DNA from 3 places in the Ruminococcus sp. AM26-12LB genome. Region 3 is predicted to be linked to each of the others. Evidence: riboswitches for the same ligand, from Rfam matches in the RefSeq annotation. Region 3 holds a riboswitch; each other region holds the start of a gene.
What was found. Region 3 has a riboswitch for thiamine pyrophosphate ahead of thiC (phosphomethylpyrimidine synthase ThiC). Riboswitches for the same ligand answer to the same signal wherever they lie in the genome.

Region 1 (7,590 bases), on a different contig from region 3:
ATCGGAACCGCCTCACAGATATCCTTCAACGTAGAAACCTTGGTAAGGATCGTCACCACCTTAGTAGTAGTAGGATAAATCGCCCCCACACCAAGATAATCTGCACCATCCTCATAAGCCTTCACAGCAGCCTCCACCGTCTTGGCAGTAGCCCCCACGATCTTATCCGGTCCCATCAGCTTCCTTGCCACAGCAACCGGAATATCAGAAGCTCCAACATGCACACCAGCCGCATCACAGGCCAGCGCCACATCCACACGATCATCAATGATCAGCGGCACATTGTAACGATCTGTGATCTCCTTCACCTTAAAAGCCTTATCCAGATACTCCCGTCCACCCTTATTCTTCTCGCGAAGCTGGACCAGAGTCACGCCACCCTTACAAGCCTCCTCAACCGTACGAAGCAAAGACTCCTCCGTATGATAAGAACTATCCGTCACCAGATACAACGTTACATCCAAATCTTTTCTATCCATCCTAATCCCCTCTTTTTCAGTACATTTCAATCTTCAACAGATCCAGCAGCTGTCGATCCGAAAGCCCATAGATCTCATCCAGCAGATTTACCTGAAAGCTTCCCGGACCGCGGGAAATCTTCTCCGCTTCCTCGCCGGCGATACCCATAAGTGCAGTACCAAGCACTGCCGCAGCCAGATAATTCCCGGATCTCCCATTTAATTCCATCTCAACGCCAGACCAGACACCTGCCTCTATACTATCCGTCATCTCTTTCGCAATATTATCTTCGCACCCCGGCAAAAACGCCGCAGTCAGTGCACCGACCATACAGCCGGTTCCTGTGATCCCGGACAGCGCCGCACTGCCATTTTGTACCAGAACAACCCGTTCACCATCCGTAACAAAATCCTGTTTCCCGGTAGCCAGCACGATTGCCTGATTATTTCTGGAAAAAGCCTTAAGCACTTCACTGACTCCATCGATATTTTCCTCAGTCAGAGCATCCTCGACACCCGCATCGATTCCGATCGCATGAGACGGCAGCCCGGAAACAGCCAGAAGCTCTGACATATTTCCCTTCAGCACTGCCGGATGACCGATCCTTAAAAGCTCCCTCGCCAGATCCAGCCTGAGATCACTGCAGGCAACCCCTACCAGATCCAGAAGAACCGGGATCTTATTTTCCATCGCTGTTCTCATAGAACGCTTCATTGACTCGATCCTGGCATCGGTAATATTCCCGAGATTCAGCATCAGCGCACCAGCCGATGCCGTAATACCTGTCACCTCTGCCGGATGCTCCGCCATGATCGGCCTTGCACCTACTGCAAGGACCACGTTGGCACAGTCATGGATTGAGATCGGATTGGTGATGCAATGGATCAGCGGCTTTTCTTCTTTAATTCGCTTTCGCAGTTGTAAAATTCTTTGTCTCATATGTTTTTGAACCCAAAGCTGCCTGGAATTTCACCAGAAGACCTGCTTTACTCAGAGCCTTCAGGAAAATATAGGCAACACATCCTCCCATTGTGGTTGCTGCAAGGAACATCGGCGTATAATAAAATGCTGTCAGTCCGCCTCTTCCCATCAGGAATGCCATCACCGGATAAGAAACCATGGACCCGATGATACCCGTTCCAAAGATCTCACCGATCACCGCGCAGATGATCTTGCCTTTGGAAAGTCTGTAGAACACACCTGAAAGGAATGCGCCAAATACTGCACCGGTCAGTGCAAGTGGCGGGATTCCCATGAACATCATACGGATCACGCCGATCATGGTCGCACAGAGAAGGGAATACCACGGTCCCATCAGAACCGAGCATACGATATTGACAAGATGCGCCGTGGGGCACATTCCCTCAATCCTCAGGATCGGTGAAATAACGACACCGATCGCAACCATCATTGCCAGCATTACCATACGAAGCGTGTGCATCCTTTGTTTTTCCATAGTGTTTTTCCTCCCTGAAATATCAGGCAAAGCCCTGTCAGATCCGGGCAAAAGCTTCCCGTCTGCTGCAGTCTGCCCTTAGATTTTGGCGGTCGAAGTTCCCTTACTTCCTCTCACTCCGAAAACACGGATTCCCATCGCTTACATGATCCTTCCGGAAAAATCCTCCGGAATATCACTCTCCTGCCAGACATTAAGGCGCTCCCCTTCCTGCCCGCTCGCCGCAGAAGCTCCACATGCAGTCTCTGTCACTTTCACATTCCCACATTGTCAGACCATTCCAGTTCCATTCCTGCATCCGAAAAGAGCGCATCCCATGGCAAACTCCACGGAGACACGCTCTCAGATCACAATCCCTCCGTTGGCATTACCCAAATCAGGTACGGTCGAAGATCTATCTTCCTCTCAGCCTGTCACACAAGCTCCCGCTGGCTCTTTTCTTTTCTGTTTTTCAATATAGCACACACCTATCCCGTTGTCAAACCTCCACTGCTTATTGCTCTTTGCACTCCCGCCGGAGACGTTACTGTTCACTCCGTTCTCAGCAACACGCTTCGCGATGCACAGAATTTATGCTAATCGCATAAATTCGCGCGGTATGTCTCGGGTTTTCTGTGACCTTCGCTCACAAAAAACACCTCGCGGAATATTACCAGTGAACAGTAACCCGGAAACTTTCCTAATTCAGTTAAACAATTATTTTGACATAAAAAACTCCCTGCTTCACTACTTTTCATAGTAAAACAGGAAGTATATAAATCTTATTTTGAGATCTCGTCGATCAGACGCAGCTCCTCAGCTGTAAACGGTGCACAGTGGATCGCTTTCACATTATCAAGGATCTGCTGCGGCTTGGAAGCTCCGATCAGAACACTGGTAACTTCCTTATGCTGAAGCAGCCAGCCAAGCGCCATATCAGCCAGCTTCTCTCCACGCTGGGCTGCCAGATCGTTCAGTCTCCGGATCTGATCCAGACGCTCCGGCGTCAGCACACTTTCCTTAAGGAACCTTCCATCTTTGCGGATACGGCTGTCCTCCGGGATCCCGTTCAGGTAACGGTCTGTCAGCTGTCCCTGAGCAAGAGGGCTAAAGGTGATCAGACCTTTTTTCAAAATGCCGGTGGTTCTCTTGAGACCGTTTTCTTCCACAGTTCTGTCAAAAATGGAATACCGGTTCTGGTTGATCACAAAGGGACATTTCAGATCCTTCAGGATCGCTGCCGCCTGGCTTAAGGTTTTTCCATCATAATTGGAAAGTCCCACATAAAGGGCCTTGCCCTGCTGAACCGCTGTTGCCAGCGCCCCCATAGTCTCCTCAAGCGGAGTCTCCGGGTCCATTCTGTGATGGTAAAAAATATCCACATATTCCAGACCCATGCGCTTCAGGCTCTGGTCAAGGCTCGCCAGAAGATACTTGCGGCTGCCCCAGTTTCCATAAGGGCCCTCCCACATATCATAGCCTGCCTTTGTTGTGATGATCAGCTCATCACGGTATGGCATCAGTTCTTCTTTCAGGATCTTGCCGAAATTCCGTTCCGCACTTCCATAGGCAGGTCCGTAATTATTGGCAAGGTCAAACTGTGTGATACCATTGTCAAAAGCTGTGAAACACAGCTGCTTCATGTTTTCATAATCAGAAGTATCTCCGAAATTATGCCATAATCCAAGAGACACCTTCGGAAGCATCAGGCCGCTTTCACCGCAGCGGTTGTACTCCATAGTTTCGTAGCGTTCCTTTGCAGGTGTGTACATAAAAAAGACCTCCCATAATGTAGCATGATTTACATTTTCTGTAACTGCTTTTACTATACTTCACCGGCCCTTATTTCGCAAGACGGATCATATTCCAGCTGTGTTTTGCAAAAACTGCTTCCAGTTTTCCGCCGTCCAGCTTTGAGCATTCTGCACTGGCTTTTACAGGAACTACATTCTCGGGCTGCGTCTCTGTATTGACTGCCTGAAGATTATCGTTATTCAGCACGATATGCTCTATGATCTTATATCCCTCAAACTGTCTCAAGTCACAGGAAACTTCCATATCCTCATCCAGACTCTTATTCACTGCAAAGATCGTCAGCGTATCCTTTTCCTCATCCCAGACGCACACAGAATCCAGATATGGAGCTTCTCCATAAGTCTTGCTTTCATATATAGGTGTGAGAACCTGTGTATTAAGGACGGTTCCTCTTCCAAACACACTTGTCAGCATATACGGATAAAAGATCGTCTGACGCCATGCGCCTGTATCGGATGTCATGATCGGCGCAATAACATTTACCAGCTGTGCCATGCAGGCGATCTTTACACGATCTGCATGACGGAGAAGTGTGATCAACATGCTTCCCACAAGAAGTGCATCCTCAAAGTTATAAACATCCTCCAGCTGATGGGGCGCCTGTACCCATTTTTCCAGCTTTTTATCCTGTTCATTGCTGTGGTACCATACGTTCCATTCGTCGAAGGAAAGATTGATCTGTTTTTTTCCATGCTTCTTTGCTTTTACAGCATCGCAGATGGAAACCACTCCTGAGATAAAATCATCCATGCCCTTGGAGCTTGCCAGAAAATCGGCAGTGTCTCCCGATGCATTTCCATAGTACTGATGCAGGGAAAGATAATCCACCTGATCGTAAGCCTCGTCAAGAACCGTATACTCCCAGGAGCCAAAGGTAGGCATTTCCAGACTGGAGCTTCCGCATGCAACAGTCTCAACCTCCGGATCCATAAATTTCATCAGGCGGGCAGTCTCTGCTGCAACTCTTCCGTACTCTGCCGCAGTTTTATGTCCCATCTGCCACGGACCGTCCATCTCGTTTCCGAGACACCATAATTTGATATCATGCGGGTGTTCATAGCCGTGAGCCTTACGGAGATCACTGTAATAGGTACCACCCTTAAAGTTACAGTATTCCAGAAGATTTTTCGCATCCTCCGGTCCTCTTGTTCCCAGGTTTACTGCCATCATCACATCGCTGCCGGCTTTTCTGGACCAGTCCACAAACTCATTGAGTCCAAACTGGTTTGTCTCGATGACACCCCAGGCCAGCTCCGGTCTGGACGGACGCTGAGCTTTCGGTCCGACGCTGTCCTCCCAACGGAATCCGGATACAAAATTTCCGCCCGGATAACGAACGATCGGTACCTGAAGCTCCCTTACCAGTTCCAGAGTATCCTTCCTGAATCCCTGCTCATCAGAAAGGGGGCTGCCTTCCTGATAAATCCCCTCATAAACCGCACGTCCGAGATGTTCTATAAAGGAACCATAGATCCTTTTGTCTGTTTTTCCGGTGAGGAAATATTTGTCCACGATGATCTGCGCTTTTTTCATTGTAAAAATCCTCCTGCAAATTATTATTTTCTGCCTGCCACTGCATTGGACTCTGTTTCCGATTCCGCCATATACCGGCTCTTACGCCTCTGTTCGCTCACACACTCTCAGACAGATCGGAAATCAACCGTTTCTATGTTTCATTTTACCATCCTGTTCTATCCATACCAGTGATTATCTTCCGAAACAGTTGACTTTTTTTCCGGTAAGATTTATCGTAAAGACAGTCTTACCAGACGGACGTCCCTCTGTCACTTTACTTTATACTTCCAGACAGAAAGTTCTTTACAATGCCACAGTCGGATTGTCTGATCTACGTAATGAAAGGAGCGCAGCATTTTCATGGATTTCACCTTAAATTTCTGCGAATACAACCGTTCCAACTCCGATTACGACAGGATTTTCCGGCCGGAGGGAAGCGGAGATTTTCTTTTTCTTTTATTTAAAACACCAATGAAGGTTTATCTGGGCGATCAGCTTACTGTCACCCGGGATAATGCCTGCATCTTTTATATTCCGGGAAATCCCCAGCATTATCAGGCTGTGCGAAAATTTCGGAACAGTTATGTCCATTTTTCCTGCGGAGAAAATCTGGCAAAACGGTTCGGACTTCCCTGCAACGAAATTTTTTACCCCAGTGACTGCCAGGAGATCGATCACTGTATCCAGAAGCTGCAGCATGAATATCTGAACAGAGAAGTTTTTTCCCGGGACTACGAGTATGCCCTGCTCTGCCAGCTGATGATCACAGCCTCACGGGAACTCCGCAGTACAGATACAGGCAAGTCTGCAGACTCGGAGCTCTGCAGCCTGTTCCAAAAAATCCGTCTGGAAATGCTTACAAATTACGAAAAGCCATGGACAACAGAAAAGCTCTGCGCCATGGCTAATCTCGAAAAAAGTCAGTTTTATTCCTGTTACCGGAATTTTTTTGACAGTACCCCTCATGCTGACCTGAATCTGCTCCGTCTGGAAAAAGCCAAAAATCTGCTCACCAACGAAGCTCTGCCTGTTCAACAGGTGGCTCTGCTGTGCGGATTTTCAAATCTCTCCCACTTCAGCCGGTACTTCCGAAAGAACTGTGGCTGTTCGCCCAGTGAATGGGCACGCCGCCCCTGACCAAAAGGATATTCACACTCTGCATTCACTGCGCAGGCAACTTGTCTGATCTGATCACCGTGCCGCATTACACTTCTCATAAGCAAACAGTGCCGCACCAAGCGCACCACAAAGCTGTGCCTCATCACAGATATAAAGCTTCGCACCCAGCTTCTCCTCCAGTGCCTGGATGATACCTTTATTTCTGGCAACACCACCGGTCATCATGTATTCCCCCGGATTCTTTTTGCCAAGGCGGGCTGCAAGAGCTCCTACCTTGGAAGCAACAGATACATTCAGACCATGGATGATATCTGCCACGTCCTTATTCTGGGCAACCAGGGAAACTACCTCGGACTCTGCAAATACAGTACACATGCTTGAGATCACTACGTTCTCTTTCCACTCCAGACCACGGGTACTCATCTCCTCCAGGGAAAGTCCAAGAGTACGGGCCATCATTTCCAGGAATCGTCCGGTTCCTGCTGCACATTTATCGTTCATCAGGAAATTTTTTACCGCACCGTTCTCGTCAATGCTGATCGCCTTGATATCCTGACCGCCGATGTCGATAACTGTACGCACATTCGGATTCAGATAATGGGCTCCCTTTGCGTGACAGGTAATCTCTGTGATACTGTCATCACCACTGTCAATATAGGCACGTCCATATCCGGTAGTAACGATACGCACGATATCTTCTTTCCTGATCCCTGCTTTTTCCACGGCCATCTCCAGGCTCTTCTCTGCACTCATCATAGCGCCGCCGCCTGTGGGAATGATCATGGTCGATTTAATTTTTCCGTCTTTATCCAGGATCACAACATCCGTACTTGTGGAACCGCTGTCGATCCCTGCCACATAATAAACTCCTGATTCCATTTTTTTCCTTATCTCCTCGCTAATTCCTTTTGATGGGTCCATATCCTCAGAGCCTTCCAGGGTCTCCGCAAAAGCCTGCACTCTGGTAAGGAGCTGTCCTGCACTCTGGCTTGTAAAATCTGTCTCGATCTTCAGAAGCGGAACCTTGATATCACGCTTGATGCTTGCATACTCAAATCCGTAATAGTCGCAGAATTTAATAGTATGATAAATGATCCCCTTCAGGTTCGGATCCAGATACAGCCGGTTTCTTCGGGTGCTGTTGTTCATACGGAAGCAGGGCATCTGTGAAAGAAGTGCATCCGCATAAGCCAGGAACATAGCATCGTCTTCCATTTTTTCCAGCTCCTCACGGATCACTGCAAGAC
Region 2 (7,590 bases), on a different contig from region 3:
ATCAGTGCGACAGAAGTACAGGCGGCGATAGACGTAGCAACGCCGACTATGTCTTCTATTAAGATCTCCGGCAGGAATAAGATTATTTTCAGCTGGAAACAGGTAAAAGGAGTTGCCGGATACCGGGTATACCGCAAGACCGGAAACAGCGGATGGAAAACAGTAAAAAACATCACAGGAAGCAAAAATGTTACGTTTACCGATACAAAAGTAAGTACCGGAGTAAGCTATACTTACACAGTGAGAGCTTACCGGAAATCCGGAAAAAATACGATCTGGAGTAGCTATAATAAAAAAGGACTGACAGCAATCGCAGGTCTGAATTATCTCACCCTGAATAAGACCAGCCTGACACTGGCACCGAAAAAAACTTATACACTGAAGATCAAAGGCACCAGTCTGAAACCGTCATGGAAGAGCAGCAACACAAATGTTGTCAAGATAACTTCTGCCGGAAAGATCACCGCGGTAAAAACAGGAACAGCGGTTATCACAGCGACTCTTGGCGGCAGAAAATTCACCTGCAAGGTTACTGTAAAGAATCCGACCTCGGCTAATACCAGATTGACGCAGAATTATAGCAAACTGAAAAAATACATCAGTCAGAAAGGTAAATATACTGAAGACGGAAATCAGTTTATAAATGTCAAAGTAGATAAAGAAAGTACTCTGATGATCGGTTATCTGAAGAAAGAAGATAAGATAGATATTGGGATGTTGCTCTCTATGCCTTCAGATGGAATCCTTGCCGGACTGGATATTATCGGAAACTGTGTGAAATCTGATACGGTCAGTGTGAAGTCCGCCCTGTCTACAAATGAAGTCTTTCTGCTGGTGACTTCTTCTACAAAAGCATCTGCTTATAAGGGTCAGAATCTGACTTTCTTGTATACAAACGGAAAAAAAGCGATGACAGATCTGCAGGATTCTTCCAATATTATGATGAAAGCGACAATGAAAGTAGCAAATGATTATCTGAAAAAGAATTTAAATCTGACAATGAAAGATCTGGGATTCACTGCTTATAAATAAAAGTTACTGTTCACTCTGCAAATAAAACCGGCAAATAAAACCAAAATTTATTGTTCTTGACATGAAGCAGAATCGGAATTATACTAAACCATGTAAATAACAGGGGAGCTTGTGATGGCAGGCTGAGAGGAAGTCTTCAACTTCGACCCTTATACCTGATTTGGATAATGCCAACGTAGGAACGTATAAGATGAATTTACGGGAGATACTTTGGTGTATCTCCTTTTTTATTGGATGCGGATGTTTTTATCCGATTGAATACGTAAGATCAGGATTTACAGGGAAGGGATCAAGAGCGAACGCTTTTAACCCCGGTATCGACAATTGAATATTGGGAAATTTGAGAGTGAACTGAGTTCATGAAGGGGTGCACCACCGCGGGTGTATTTCTTTGTGAACTCTTTTTTTATTGACGAATAGCTTTTGAAGTTTCCGGAAAGGAGAGATCATGATCACAGTAAATGGTGAAAGCAGAACATTGGAAAAGCCGGTGACAGTAACAGAATATCTAGAAGCATGTAACTATGTTCCGGTGCAGGTTGTAGTAGAGCTGAATGAAGAAATCATTAAGAGAGATACTTACGATACAACAGTACTGAAAGATGGCGATGTTGTGGAGATTCTGCAGTTTATGGGCGGCGGAAGCTGCTGATGTCGCTATAGAGATAAAATTAGGTAGATATACCACGGCAGTAACTGACAGATAAGTTACTGAAAAAATGCAGATGAAGAATGATCTGGCAGAAGAAGGCGCTGGTTATAAATCGGTGGAAATATTTTCTGCAAACAGACATAAAGAAAGGTGGACATAAAAAATGACAACAGCAAACACAAATGAAGACAAACTGATCCTGGGAGGCCATGAGTTTACTTCCCGTTTTATCCTTGGTTCCGGAAAATTTTCCCTGGAGCTTGTAAAAGCATGTATTGAAAAAGCAGGAACTCAGATCGTAACACTTGCCCTGCGCCGTGCAAATGAGGGTGGACTTGCGAACATTCTGGACTATATTCCGAAGAATGTTACGCTTCTTCCGAATACGTCCGGCGCCAGAAATGCAGAAGAGGCAGTTCGTATCGCAAGACTTTCCCGCGAGCTTGGATGCGGAGATTTTGTAAAGATCGAAGTTATCCATGACTCCAAATATCTTCTTCCGGATAATTACGAGACCATCAAGGCAACAGAGATCCTTGCAAAAGAGGGCTTTGTAGTTATGCCATACATGTATCCGGATCTGAATGCAGCCAGAGATCTGGTGAATGCAGGAGCTGCCTGTGTAATGCCACTTGGCTCTCCAATCGGTTCCAACAAAGGAATCTGTACAAAAGAATTCATCCAGATCCTTATCGACGAGATCGACCTTCCGATCATCGTGGACGCAGGAATCGGCCGCCCGTCACAGGCATGTGAGGCTATGGAAATGGGTGCTGCAGCAGTTATGGCAAATACAGCCATTGCAACTGCAGGAGACGTCCGTGTTATGGCGGAAGCCTTTAAGAAAGCTATTGAGGCAGGAAGAAGTGCATATCTTTCCGGTATGGGAAGAACTCTGGAGAGAGGTGCAAGTGCATCCTCACCGCTGACCGGATTTTTGCATGAGTAAAATAATGACAGTATATTGAAAGACTCGGAAATATACGGTTATTAAGGGGAAATCTGTGTAGCGAAAGCGGATTGCGAATATTCACTTGATGCAGATCAACCAGAGCAGAAAAGAAAACGAATGGCTAAAAACAGATACTGAAATATTACAAATTTGAAAATAATAAAAGTACGAGAGGAGCGACACAACAACAATGGCAGAAACAGTACAGGCCAGTCAGCAGGACGGCCATTTTAATGAAAGTATTGTAAATGAAGAAATTCTGGAAGATATGAAAAAGAACCGTATCGATCACATGAAGTACCTTCCGGATATGGAACAGCTGGAAGAATCTGATGTAATGGATCAGGTTATTTCCGCAATGAACGCATATGATTATGATAAGTACACAGAAGCGGATGTACGGAGAGCGCTTGTTCATGACAACCGTACACCGGAGGATTTTAAAGCACTGCTTTCACCGGCAGCGCTGCCTCTTCTGGAAGAAATCGCACAGGCTGCACGGATCGAAACAAGGAAACATTTTGGAAACAGTATCTGCATGTTTACACCGATCTACATTGCAAACTACTGTGAGAACTACTGTATTTACTGTGGATTTAATTGCCACAACAAGATCCGCCGCGCACAGCTGAATGCAGATGAGATCGAGAAAGAGATGGCAGCCATTGCAGAAACCGGACTCCAGGAGATCTTGATTCTTACCGGAGAGAGCAAAACGAAATCTAATGTGGAATATATCGGAAAGGCTTGTGAGATCGCCCGGAAATATTTCAAGGTAGTCGGTCTTGAGGTGTATCCGATGAATTCTGATGAGTACGCATATCTTCACAAATGCGGCGCAGATTATGTGACAGTTTTCCAGGAGACTTATAATTCTGATAAATACGAAACTCTGCATCTGGCAGGCCACAAGAGGATTTTTCCATACAGGTTAAATACACAGGAGCGTGCGTTAAAAGGCGGCATGCGAGGTGTTGGTTTTGCGGCACTTCTGGGACTGGATGATTTCCGCAAGGATGCTTTTGCAACGGGATATCATGCATATCTTCTGCAGAGAAAATATCCACACGCAGAGATCGCTTTTTCCTGCCCGAGACTTCGTCCGATCATCAACAACGACAGGATCAACCCGAAGGATGTACACGAACCGCAGCTTTTGCAGGTAGTTTGTGCATATCGTCTGTTTATGCCGTTTGCAAGTATTACTGTATCCACCAGAGAGTGTGAGCGTGTCCGTGACAATCTGGTGAATATCGCAGCAACCAAGATCTCTGCAGGTGTCAGCACCGGAATCGGAAGCCATGTGGATGATATTGAGGATAAAGGTGATGATCAGTTTGAGATTTCCGACGGAAGGTCTGTGGACGAAGTCTTCAACGCCCTGAAAGACCACGGACTGCAGCCAGTCATGAACGACTATATTTATCTGTGAAAACACGACAGAAGAGGATAACTTCTGTGGAATATGTGGAAAACCACCCACCCCGGAGAATGTTTCTCCGGGGTGGGTGTGGATAACCATAAAATAAAAACGGATAGAAAATAAAGGAAGAATTTGTCGGAAGAGTAATGATGATTTTTTAGTCCGGGTCTGATAAAATAAATATAACAAGGAGGACGATTAAGAATAATAAAATTCACATAAGATAAAGAGTCAGAGTAAAATTACAAAAGCATTTTCAAGGCACAGCCGATAACGATACTGAACTAAAAAAGAGGTGCCACATGGCAAATACAAAACATGAAGATGCTATTATGAAAATGGGATTTGATTATTTCCGTGATACGATCCTGAAAAGTCTTGGAATTGACTATGAATTTGTGAATCTTGGTCCTACAGAGCTGATAGAACTTACTATTCATTCTTTATATATGGATTTTACATTTCTGACTAAAGAAGGATTTTATATTCATATAGAATTCCAGACAACCGACAAGGGAGAAAATGATTTGCGCAGATTTCTTGCCTATGATGCGGTATATTCACATAAAACAGGAAAAAATGTTATAACCTATGTGATTTATTCAGGTGGAATCAAATCGGTTAAGACAGAATTGAATATGGGACTGTTTACATATCGGATACAACCGATATATCTCAAGGATAGAAATGCAGATGAGGTTTTTGAAAAAATACGACAAAAACAAGAAGACGGAACAGAGCTTACGGAAGAAGATTATGCAAGCCTATCGTTGACACCATTAATGTCTGGGAATATGAAGATTAAGGAAAAAATCAAAGAAGCAGTTATACTATCCAAAAAGAAACGTGGCCTAACAGCAGAAAAAACAATGGCAATGTTATATACTCTGGCAGATAAGTTTTTGGATAGTAAAGATCTGGATGAGATTAAGGAGGTTATATCTATGACAAGACTTGGACAGATGTTGTTGGATGAGGGAATGGAAAAAGGAATGAAAAAAGGAATGGAGCAGGGACTGCTTTTGTCAAAAAAACTTCTGGAAGAGAACCGTACAGAAGACCTTGATAAGGCTATGAAAGATGAAAATTATATGAAAAAGCTGCTGGAAGAATTGAATATCAAATAAAAAATCACCAGAAATACTGTAAATACAAGGCTGATTACGTTTTCTGTAAATATTCTGAAATGGAAATTTTTATACGGAATCATATGTTTATTTACCGATTTCCGGGATTTTTCTGCTGTTTTTTAAGGTAGGAATACCAGGAATTTTGGATAGCATGAAAACGGTTTCCGATTCTATAGTTTTCATAAAGACTTACTCGTGTTTATAATAAGCCAACAACAAAAATAAAGGCAGAAAAACAGGAGGAAAAGTATTATGAAAAGAAAATGGAAATCAGCAACAGCAGCCCTTTTGGCAGCAGTAACCATCGGAAGTCTTACAGGAGCAACCGCTTATGCGGCGGACAGTGTCAGCATTACAAACGTATCCTATGACCCCACCAGAGAGCTCTATGAACAGTATAATAAGATCTTTCAGAAGCATTGGAAAGAAAAGACAGGGCAGGATGTGGACATCACACAATCCCACGGAGGCTCAGGAAAACAGGCACTTGAGGTTGCCAACGGACTGGAAGCAGATGTGGTAACACTGGCACTGGAGTATGATGTGGATGCGATCCAGGATGCAGGACTCATCGATGACGGATGGGTGGACGAATTTCCGGAGGACAGCGCTCCCTATACTTCGACGATTGTATTTCTTGTGAGAAAAGGAAATCCGAAGAACATCAAAGACTGGGACGATCTGGTAAAGAAAGACGTAGGTGTGATCACACCAAACCCGAAAACCTCCGGCGGAGCAAGATGGAACTATCTGGCAGCCTGGGCCTATGCAAAAGATAAATATAACGGAGACGAGGACAAAATTAAAGAATTCATCGGAGATCTTTACAAAAACGTACTTGTCCTGGACACCGGAGCCAGAGGCGCAACGACCTCTTTCGTGGAAAACGGACAGGGTGATGTACTGATCGCCTGGGAAAATGAAGCCTATCTTTCCGTAAAGGATTATCCGGACGATTACGAGATTGTAACACCAAGTATCAGCATCCTTGCACAGCCATCTGTAGCAGTAGTCGATAAAGTCGTAGACAAAAGAGGCACCAGAGATGTGGCAGAGGAATATCTGAATTATCTCTATTCCGATGAAGCACAGCGGATCGCCGGTGATAATTATTACCGTCCGTCAAACCAGGATATTCTGAAGGAATACTCCGATGTGTTTGACCTGGACATCAATCTTGTCACCATTGATGATTTTGGTGGATGGAAAAAGGCACAGGAAACACATTTCTCAGATGGAGGGATTTTTGATCAGATTTACGAAGGATAGACAGCAGAAGATATAGTCGGACACAATAACGCAAAGAAGCTGCAGAACAGTGAAAAAACAGAGTCTGCAGCTTCTTTTATGTAAATATTGTGAATCACAAGGGATCAGGCATGGCTTCCTTCGGTCAGGGAACAGCCGTCCATTATACGGATCCCGTTTATGACATCCAGATAAGTGTCATACATTTCCTTCCATTCATCAGAGACGTCCTTGGAGTACTGGCTGATGGTGGACAGAAGATCGTATTTTTTGCCGTCGACGGTTTCGATACGGCCGAGATAGCCCTGCCATACACTGTCCAGAGGCTGGTCTTCGCCATCGTAATATCTGGCTTCCAGAGTCAGTACAGGAACATCCTCATTGTAATAAGTCAGTTTATATCCACCATTTTCGGTTTCGGTTGTTTCATAATGGCAGAGATATTTCCAACGCTCCGGAGTGAGGACCTGGAAGTAATCCGTCATGGCCATATCCACACGCTCTGCGTAAACGAAATCTATGGATTTGATCAGCTCTGTGGCTTCCTTTTCGGCGGCCTTATCATAGGTGTCTGACGGAGTCAGGACAAAAAGTCCGAATGTATAATCGTCAGTCTGGCATACAAGAGCATCTACATTTTTTTCTTCTTCGTTGACTTCGGTTAAGTATTGATATTTCGTGGCAGGATAAGATTCAAAGGTAAGATCTTTTTTGGTGATGATCTCACCCTTTACCGGATAGTATTCTGCCAGAAAACCCTTCAGGGAAGAATCCGCCAGAGAGGAATTCGGTACTTTTAAAACAAAGGCAGTGCTTTTTCCGCCATTTACGGAACGCTGCTCGAAATAACCTTCTTTTTCGGGCATGGATTCTCTGATCGTATCATCGGCAGGGAATCCAACCCGCATATGAAGCTCGCCGCGCTTTTCCGATTCGGAGGAATCTTCCGTGTTTGTATCGGAAGAGGAATTTGGGTATGAAGAATCGGAATCCTGCGAGGAGGAGTTTCCACTGGTATCGGAGGATTCTTCTGAAGAATCTCCGGAGGAGGAATCAGTTTCAGAATCGGAATATTCCTGAAGATTACCGTAGTCATCAATATAATATTTATCTCTGGAGCCAATATATGTGGTTCCGGTGGCATCTTCCAGCC
Region 3 (7,590 bases):
TTTTATTAAATACGGAAGCGGATGTTTTTATCCACTTGAAAGTTATTCCCTACAGGAAAGGACTTATATAAGATGACAATAGAGATGTTAAAAGGAAAGATCCACAGAGCAACCGTTGTCCAGGCGGAACTGGATTATGTAGGAAGTATCACTGTGGATGAGGAACTGCTGGAAGCTGCCGGGATACTGGAATATGAGAAGGTCCAGATCGTAGATGTGAACAACGGCAGCCGTTTCGAGACATACACCATTTGCGGAGAACGCGGAAGCGGTATGATCTGCCTGAACGGAGCAGCAGCAAGATGTGTAAGCACCGGTGACAAGATCATCATCATGGCTTACGCACAGTACGAGCAGGAAGAAGCCCGTACTCACAAGCCTGCAGTTGTATTTGTAGATGAAGAGAACAGGATCAGCAGAGTGACCAATTATGAGAAACACGGACTGCTGAAGGATATGGCCTGACGCAGATCAGGAAGATAATAAGACGAAGGTGAATTCAGAAAAGAGGCTATCTCGAATCTATAAAGAAAACCGGTTCCAGAACCGGAAAAGAGGAGAGCACAATGCAGGTAACAAAAACAGTAGAAGAAACAAGAAAACAGATCAAAGCGTGGAAAAAAGAAGGAAAAACAGTAGGCCTTGTGCCAACCATGGGATTTCTCCATGAGGGACACGCAAGCCTGATCAAAAAATGCAGAGAGCAGAATGATATCGTAGTGGTATCCGATTTCGTCAATCCTACACAGTTCGGTCCTACCGAGGACCTGGAAGCCTACCCGAGAGACTTTGAGCGTGACAGCAAACTCTGCGAAAGCCTGGGAGCAGACCTGATCTTCTGCCCGGAGCCTTCCGAGATGTATCATGATCCCCACGCATTTGTAAGTATAGATACTCTGTCAGAGACACTTTGCGGAAAAACACGTCCGATCCATTTCAAAGGTGTGTGTACCGTTGTGACCAAGCTGTTCCACATTGTGGCACCGGACAGAGCATATTTCGGACAGAAAGACGCACAGCAGCTGGCCATCATCCGCAAGATGGTGCGTGATCTGAACTTCGATATTGAGATCGTAGGCTGTCCGATCATCCGTGAGGAGGACGGACTTGCAAAATCCTCCAGAAATACATACTTAAGCCCTGAAGAGAGAAAAGCAGCTCTTTGCCTGTCAAAGGCAGTAAAAGCCGGACAGGAAGCCATTCACGCAGGAATCCCGGCAGAAGAGCTTCTCGGAAAAATGCGAGCAGTGATCGAAGCAGAGCCTCTGGCAAAGATCGATTATGTATCCATGGTAGATGCACTTACCATGCAGCCGGTGGAAAAAGCTGACCGTAGCGTTCTTGTAGCAATGGCCGTTTACATCGGAAAAACAAGACTGATCGACAACTTCAGCTACGAGGTATAATGTATGGGAAAAGTTTTAAAGAAAATCGGAATTATCAGCAGCCTTGCATCCAGATATATCGGGATCATTATCATCGCTTTTTCCTGCCTGGCTTTTTTCTGGCGTGACGGATTTTCCTGGATGACGAACTATACATCTGTATTTCTGGGAGTGATCATGTTTGGTATGGGCCTGACCATAAAGTTGGATGACTTCCGGGCAATTTTTTCCAGACCCAAAGAAGTGGTGATCGGTGCAGTGGCTCAGTATACCATTATGCCGGTGATCGCCTGGCTTCTGTGTAAAGTGATGAACCTTCCGGCAGATCTGGCACTGGGAGTGATCCTGGTGGGATGCTGTCCGGGCGGAACAGCCAGCAATGTGATCACCTATATCGCAGGAGGTGATGTGGCGCTTTCTGTGGGAATGACTATAGTTTCCACACTGGCAGCACCGTTGATGACACCGTTTCTTGTATATGTTCTGGCAGGAGCCTGGGTGGAAGTATCCTTCTGGGCCATGGTGCTTTCTGTGGTAAAGGTAATTCTGATCCCGGTTCTCCTGGGAGTTTTTCTTCGGAGCCTTGCGGGAGAGCATGTGGATAAGGTATCCGACGTTATGCCGCTGGTGTCGGTTGTAGCTATTGTTATGATCATCGGAGGAATTGTGGCTGTAAATGCAGAGAAGATCGTAAGCTGTGGAGTTCTGGTGCTTGGAGTAGTGGCGATCCACAATTTCTGTGGTATGATGCTGGGATTTCTGGCTGCAAAAATCTTCCATGTGGAGTATTCCAGAACAACAGCTATAGCTATAGAGGTAGGCATGCAGAACAGTGGCCTTGCTGTCTCACTGGCGGCAGCTAATTTTGCAGCCAATCCACTTGCAACACTTCCGGGCGCGATCTTCAGTGTATGGCACAATATTGCGGGTTCCATTTTTGCGGGGATCCGCCGTGCAGGTGCAGAAAACCTTGCAGAGATTGATCGGATCAGGGAAATCGACTGCTGTAATTGCGAAAAGCAATAAGCAGTGAATGCGGATTGCGGATATCCTCCTGACGGGGAACAGCAAAGCTGTGGAAGAATGTCTGTAAAGAAAGATTCCGGGGAGTTTGAGAGATAAAATGGCAGATTCTGTCGAAAGAAAAAGTCATAAAATGCAGAATTGTGGTTTACAAATTTTAGCCGGTATACTATAATAACCACATGGACGAACAAACGTCCCCAACATATGAAAACCGGGGGGCCCGCTGAAGCGAGCTGAGAGTAGACTGTAAATGTCTTGACCCATAACCTGATTTGGATAATGCCAACGTAGGGACATATGCACGAAGGATTCTTAAAGACACAGAAGATCAGAGAGTACAGAAGAGATCAGAAGTACAGAAGATTTTCATTAAGTACGTAAGAGTAAGAGCCGGTTGCCGTGATGCGTATGCGTTGCAGCAGCCGGTTTTTTGTTGTATAAACACAAAGAATTTATGGAAGGAGATTTTTTTTACATGAGAAATTACAGTACACAGATGGAGGCAGCCCGTAAAGGCATCATCACACCTGAGCTTAAGATCGTAGCTAAGAAGGAACGCATGACAACAGAGGAACTGCTTCCGCTGGTAGCCTCCGGTAAGGTGGCAATCTGTGCAAATAAAAATCACAAATGTATCGATCCGGAGGGCGTAGGTTCCATGCTCCGCACCAAGATCAATGTAAACCTTGGTGTATCCAGAGACTGCAAGGACTACGATGTAGAGATGCAGAAAGTAATGGAAGCTGTAAACATGGGCGCCCATGCTATCATGGATCTTTCTTCCCACGGAAATACCATTCCGTTCCGACGCAAGCTGACATCCGAGTGTCCGGCAATGATCGGAACCGTTCCGGTTTATGATTCCGTTATCCACTATCAGAGAGATCTTGATACGCTGACAGCTAAAGATTTTATCGATGTAGTAAGACTCCATGCACAGGATGGTGTTGACTTTGTAACTCTTCACTGTGGAATCACAAGAAAGACCATCGATCAGATCCGTAATCACAAGAGAAAAATGAATATCGTTTCCAGAGGAGGATCTCTTGTATTTGCATGGATGTGTATGACCGGTGAGGAGAATCCGTTCTATGAATACTACGACGAGATCCTGGATATCTGCCGCGAGTATGATGTGACCATCTCTCTTGGTGATGCCTGCCGTCCGGGATGTCTGGCTGACGCAACAGACGTATGCCAGATCGAGGAGCTTGTACGCCTTGGCGAGCTGACCAAACGTGCATGGGAAAAGGACGTTCAGGTTATGGTTGAGGGACCGGGACATGTGCCACTTGATCAGGTTGAGGCAAATATGAAAGTACAGCAGTCCATCTGTCAGGGTGCACCGTTCTATGTATTAGGACCTATCGTAACTGACGTTGCACCGGGATATGACCACATCACATCCGCGATCGGCGGCGCAGTAGCAGCTATGTCCGGAGCAGCATTCCTCTGCTATGTAACACCGGCCGAGCACCTTGCACTTCCGAATCTTGAGGACGTAAAACAGGGAATCATGGCATCCAAGATCGCAGCTCATGCAGCAGACATTGCCAAAGGTGTCCGCGGTGCCCGTGAGATCGATGACAAGATGGCAGATGCCAGAAGAAAGCTTGACTGGGAGGCACAGTGGGAATGCGCCATGGATCCGGAAACAGCAAAACGTATCTGGAACGAGCGCAAACCGGAGCATGATGATACCTGCTCCATGTGTGGTAAATTCTGCGCAGTACGAAGCATGAACAAGGCACTTGCAGGAGAGCATATCGATATTCTGTAAGAATACAGAATGCATATGAGCATGCAGCATCACAGTAGAACGTGGTGTTGGCAGTATCCAGCCAGAAAACTGGTTGATCGAATGCGGATATGGAAAGAACAGTAATGCTGAAATTGTGGAAAGTCTGATGTTCCGATAATAAAACATAAACCGCTGTGATCTAAAATGAAGATCACAGCGGTTTTTTGCAGAGTAGGGGACATTATTGCAGCTTGCGAAAAGACAGGGCCGCGTTATAATAAAAACAGAACTTACATATAAACGGTTTACATAAAAAGGAAGGAAAGGTACGAAATGAAATTTCCGAAAAAATTGATAGCATTTGGTCTGTCATTATGTATGTCTGTTGTTCCATGTGGACCGGTGGCGGCCGAAGATTTTACAGACGCACAGACGGATATGACAGACACCATTGATACTTTTACAGATGACGGGAATTCTGAAGAATCAGAAAATACCGTAAACACAGATCAGATCACGGAAGAAGATACTGCCGTGAGCACAGATCAGATTACAGAAGAAGAGTTTCCGGGATCAGATATCGGAACGGAAACGGATGAAGCTGAAAGCTCAGAGAGTGAGGAAATACAACAGGATTCTGAAGGAGAATCAACTCTGGAAGAACCTTCGGCGTTCATCAGAAAAGCAGAAGGAACAGAGGAGGCTGCGGCACCGGAAGAAATTTTTGGTGACGGAGAAAACCAGGAGCAGCAGGAAGATATATTCACAGATGATATTCCGGCAGCAGGCACTTCCGAAAAAGAAACAGATGTAGAGAGCACAGAAATATATCTGTATGCGATGAATGATACCTACAGCAGTGTGATCTCCATGCCGGATACCATGCAGACATCTTATCAGATCCAGACATCCGGCAAAAATCCGGTATATACGGTTGTTTCTGGTTATACTGCGAAAGTCAGCAAAACTGGTCTTGTTACTCCTAAAATGCAGTATGTAACCTATGTAGACAAAAACGGAAATGACGTAAAGAGCCAGTGGGAATACATGTTTGGAGAGACCCTGATCTCTGTACAGGATGGAAACAGTACCGTTTATTATAAATTCATACTTAAAGATTATGCGGAGTATTACGCAGAACAAAAAATGGATACATTCCTCAAAGAAAATATTACTGCGGAAATGTCCGATTATAAAAAGGTTGAGACGATCGCCAGATGGCTTGCCAACAACTTCAATTACAGTCAGTATCATTCCGGCTATACAGGCCTGATGCTGGATGGCGGCGGAGACTGCTGGGCCAATACCAGCGCAGTGAACTATATGTGCGAAAAACTGGGACTGACCGTGTATGCAAGGTATGCGGCAAATGATCCGGGGGCGGGAAGCGGTCACAGGAACTCCGTAGTCATCATTGACGGAGAAAGATATCTGGTTGACTGCGGATATACGGGAAATGCCCCCAGACATTATGAATTGTCCAAAATGGACTATGACTATTCTTATGAGATCCTGAATGATGGAACACTCAGGCTGTATCAGTATGAAGGGACAGATACAAATATCGTAGTTCCGGATACTATTGACGGAAGAAAAGTAACGGTTCTTGGAAACAGTACCTTCCAGTATTGCACCCAGGCTTCTGATATAGAGTCTGTTACTTTGCCGGATTCGCTTACAACCATCGAAAAGAATGCTTTTTACAACTGTGAGAAATTGAAATCTGTTACGATTCCCCAAAACGTGTCATCTATAGGGCTGGCTGCTTTTGTGGAGGGCTTGTCTGAGTCCAGTCTGACAGAAATTAAAGTAGATCCGGAAAATCCGTATTTTTCTGAAAAAGACGGAGTGGTATTCAGCAAGGATGGCACAAAACTGATCGTGTTTCCGTCCGGACGTTCCGGAGATTACCAGATCCCGGATGGAACTGTAAGCGTGGGAGACTATGCTTTTTATTACTGTGTAAATGTTTCTTCCATAACAGTCCCGGGAAGTGTCAGAAGCCTTGGAGAAGGTGCATTCGGAAACTGTTCGTCGCTTACGAAAACTGTCCTGAACGAAGGCTTGGAAGAAATCGGTGAATATGCATTCCAGAGCAGTTCAGGGATCCGTGATATTATAATTCCCGCATCTGTAAAATCAGTTGGGAAAAATGGACTTCGTCTGTCTTCCGGGTGCAGGATAAGAGTACTGAGCACAGATACTGTCTGGGCGGATGATGCGTTCAGGGATTCAGCATTGATCGCGGGAAAAAAGGATTCCACACTTCAGAAATACGCAGAGGACCGTGGCTACACGTTTGTGGAGCTGTCAGCAGACAACCGGATACCGCTTCAGAATGAATGGTTTGAACAGATCACTCCAGACTATGAATATAATGGAAAAAGCCATGAACCTGAAATAGAATCCAGTGAATCCGCACCGGAACTTGAGCAGGGCTCCGATTATGAAGTAACTTATGAAAATAACATCAATGCAGGAACTGCGACTGTAAAGATCACGGGAAAAGATATTTTCTGCGGTACAGTAGAGCGGAGTTTCAAGATTACGCCAGATGAAAATGGAATGTATGTGTGCTATTTTGCGGAAAATAATGAAACATACCTGGAAACCACCTTTAAAGGAAAAAAAGTGGAACCGGAAGTGGTAATTGACGGACTGGTACAGGGAAAAGATTATACGGTAACCTATGTTAATAATGAAAAGCCTGGTGAAGCTCGTGCAGAGCTCACGGGAATCGGCAATTATAAAGGATCGGAAACATTATATTTTACTATTTACGGAAAACTACCGGCTGCGGATCCAATAGCTGATCAGATATATACAGGAAAAGAACTCACACCTGCCATCGTAATTCCCGGATTGAAAGCCGGCGAAGATTATTATATGTACTACGAGGATAATCAGTATCCGGGTGTGGCAACGGTAACCATTTATGGTACCGGTTATTATAAAGGTACCGCAACCATTCATTTCAAGATCATAAAAAAGACAGAAAGGTTTGTCAGCAATGTTAAGCTAAACAGAACCTCTTACACTTGTACGGGAAAATCCATCCGGCCATCAGTAACTGTAACTGTAAATGGAAAGAAGATCGGTGCGAGTGCTTATAAGCTGTATTACAAAAATAATAAAAATTCCGGAATTGGAACTGTGCAGGTCAGAGGGACCGGAAAATACAGTCGTATCAACAAAACGCTTACCTTTAAGATCCTGCCTCCAAAAACTCTGCTGACAGGACTGAAAAAAGCAAACAGATCCTTTACCGCAAGCTGGAAAAAAAATATACAGGCAACTGGCTATCAGATCCAGTTTGCAGCAGACAGCAGATTTACAAAAGAAAGAAAAACGGTCACAGTTGGAAAACAGTCTGCGACCAGATATAAGATATCAGGACTGAAAAACAAAAAGACCTATTATGTCCGCATCCGGTCATAT

Region 1: it holds a riboswitch for thiamine pyrophosphate, as region 3 does, so the genes downstream of both, thiW (energy coupling factor transporter S component ThiW) here and thiC (phosphomethylpyrimidine synthase ThiC) in region 3, are expected to answer to the same signal.
Region 2: it holds a riboswitch for thiamine pyrophosphate, as region 3 does, so the genes downstream of both, thiS (sulfur carrier protein ThiS) here and thiC (phosphomethylpyrimidine synthase ThiC) in region 3, are expected to answer to the same signal.

What each region holds. Positions count from the first base shown of each region.
Region 1 covers NZ_QUJX01000009.1:153,372-160,961, forward strand. Annotated here, with positions in the region: gene thiE (thiamine phosphate synthase) at 1-479, opposite strand, end outside; gene DW694_RS08615 (hydroxyethylthiazole kinase) at 496-1,398, opposite strand; gene thiW (energy coupling factor transporter S component ThiW) at 1,361-1,915, opposite strand; TPP riboswitch at 2,252-2,354, opposite strand; gene DW694_RS08625 (aldo/keto reductase) at 2,677-3,666, opposite strand; gene DW694_RS08630 (alpha-N-arabinofuranosidase) at 3,737-5,242, opposite strand; gene DW694_RS08635 (AraC family transcriptional regulator) at 5,585-6,361, shown strand; gene DW694_RS08640 (acyl-CoA dehydratase activase) at 6,416-7,590, opposite strand, start outside.
Region 2 covers NZ_QUJX01000028.1:284-7,873, forward strand. Annotated here, with positions in the region: gene DW694_RS15975 (Ig-like domain-containing protein) at 1-1,032, shown strand, start outside; TPP riboswitch at 1,124-1,231, shown strand; gene thiS (sulfur carrier protein ThiS) at 1,481-1,684, shown strand; gene DW694_RS15985 (thiazole synthase) at 1,848-2,633, shown strand; gene thiH (2-iminoacetate synthase ThiH) at 2,905-4,068, shown strand; gene DW694_RS15995 (hypothetical protein) at 4,362-5,186, shown strand; gene DW694_RS16000 (sulfate ABC transporter substrate-binding protein) at 5,442-6,458, shown strand; gene DW694_RS16005 (hypothetical protein) at 6,563-7,590, opposite strand, start outside.
Region 3 covers NZ_QUJX01000007.1:13,405-20,994, forward strand. Annotated here, with positions in the region: gene panD (aspartate 1-decarboxylase) at 73-465, shown strand; gene panC (pantoate--beta-alanine ligase) at 567-1,406, shown strand; gene DW694_RS06470 (bile acid:sodium symporter family protein) at 1,410-2,411, shown strand; TPP riboswitch at 2,614-2,722, shown strand; gene thiC (phosphomethylpyrimidine synthase ThiC) at 2,887-4,191, shown strand; gene DW694_RS06480 (fibronectin type III domain-containing protein) at 4,486-7,590, shown strand, end outside.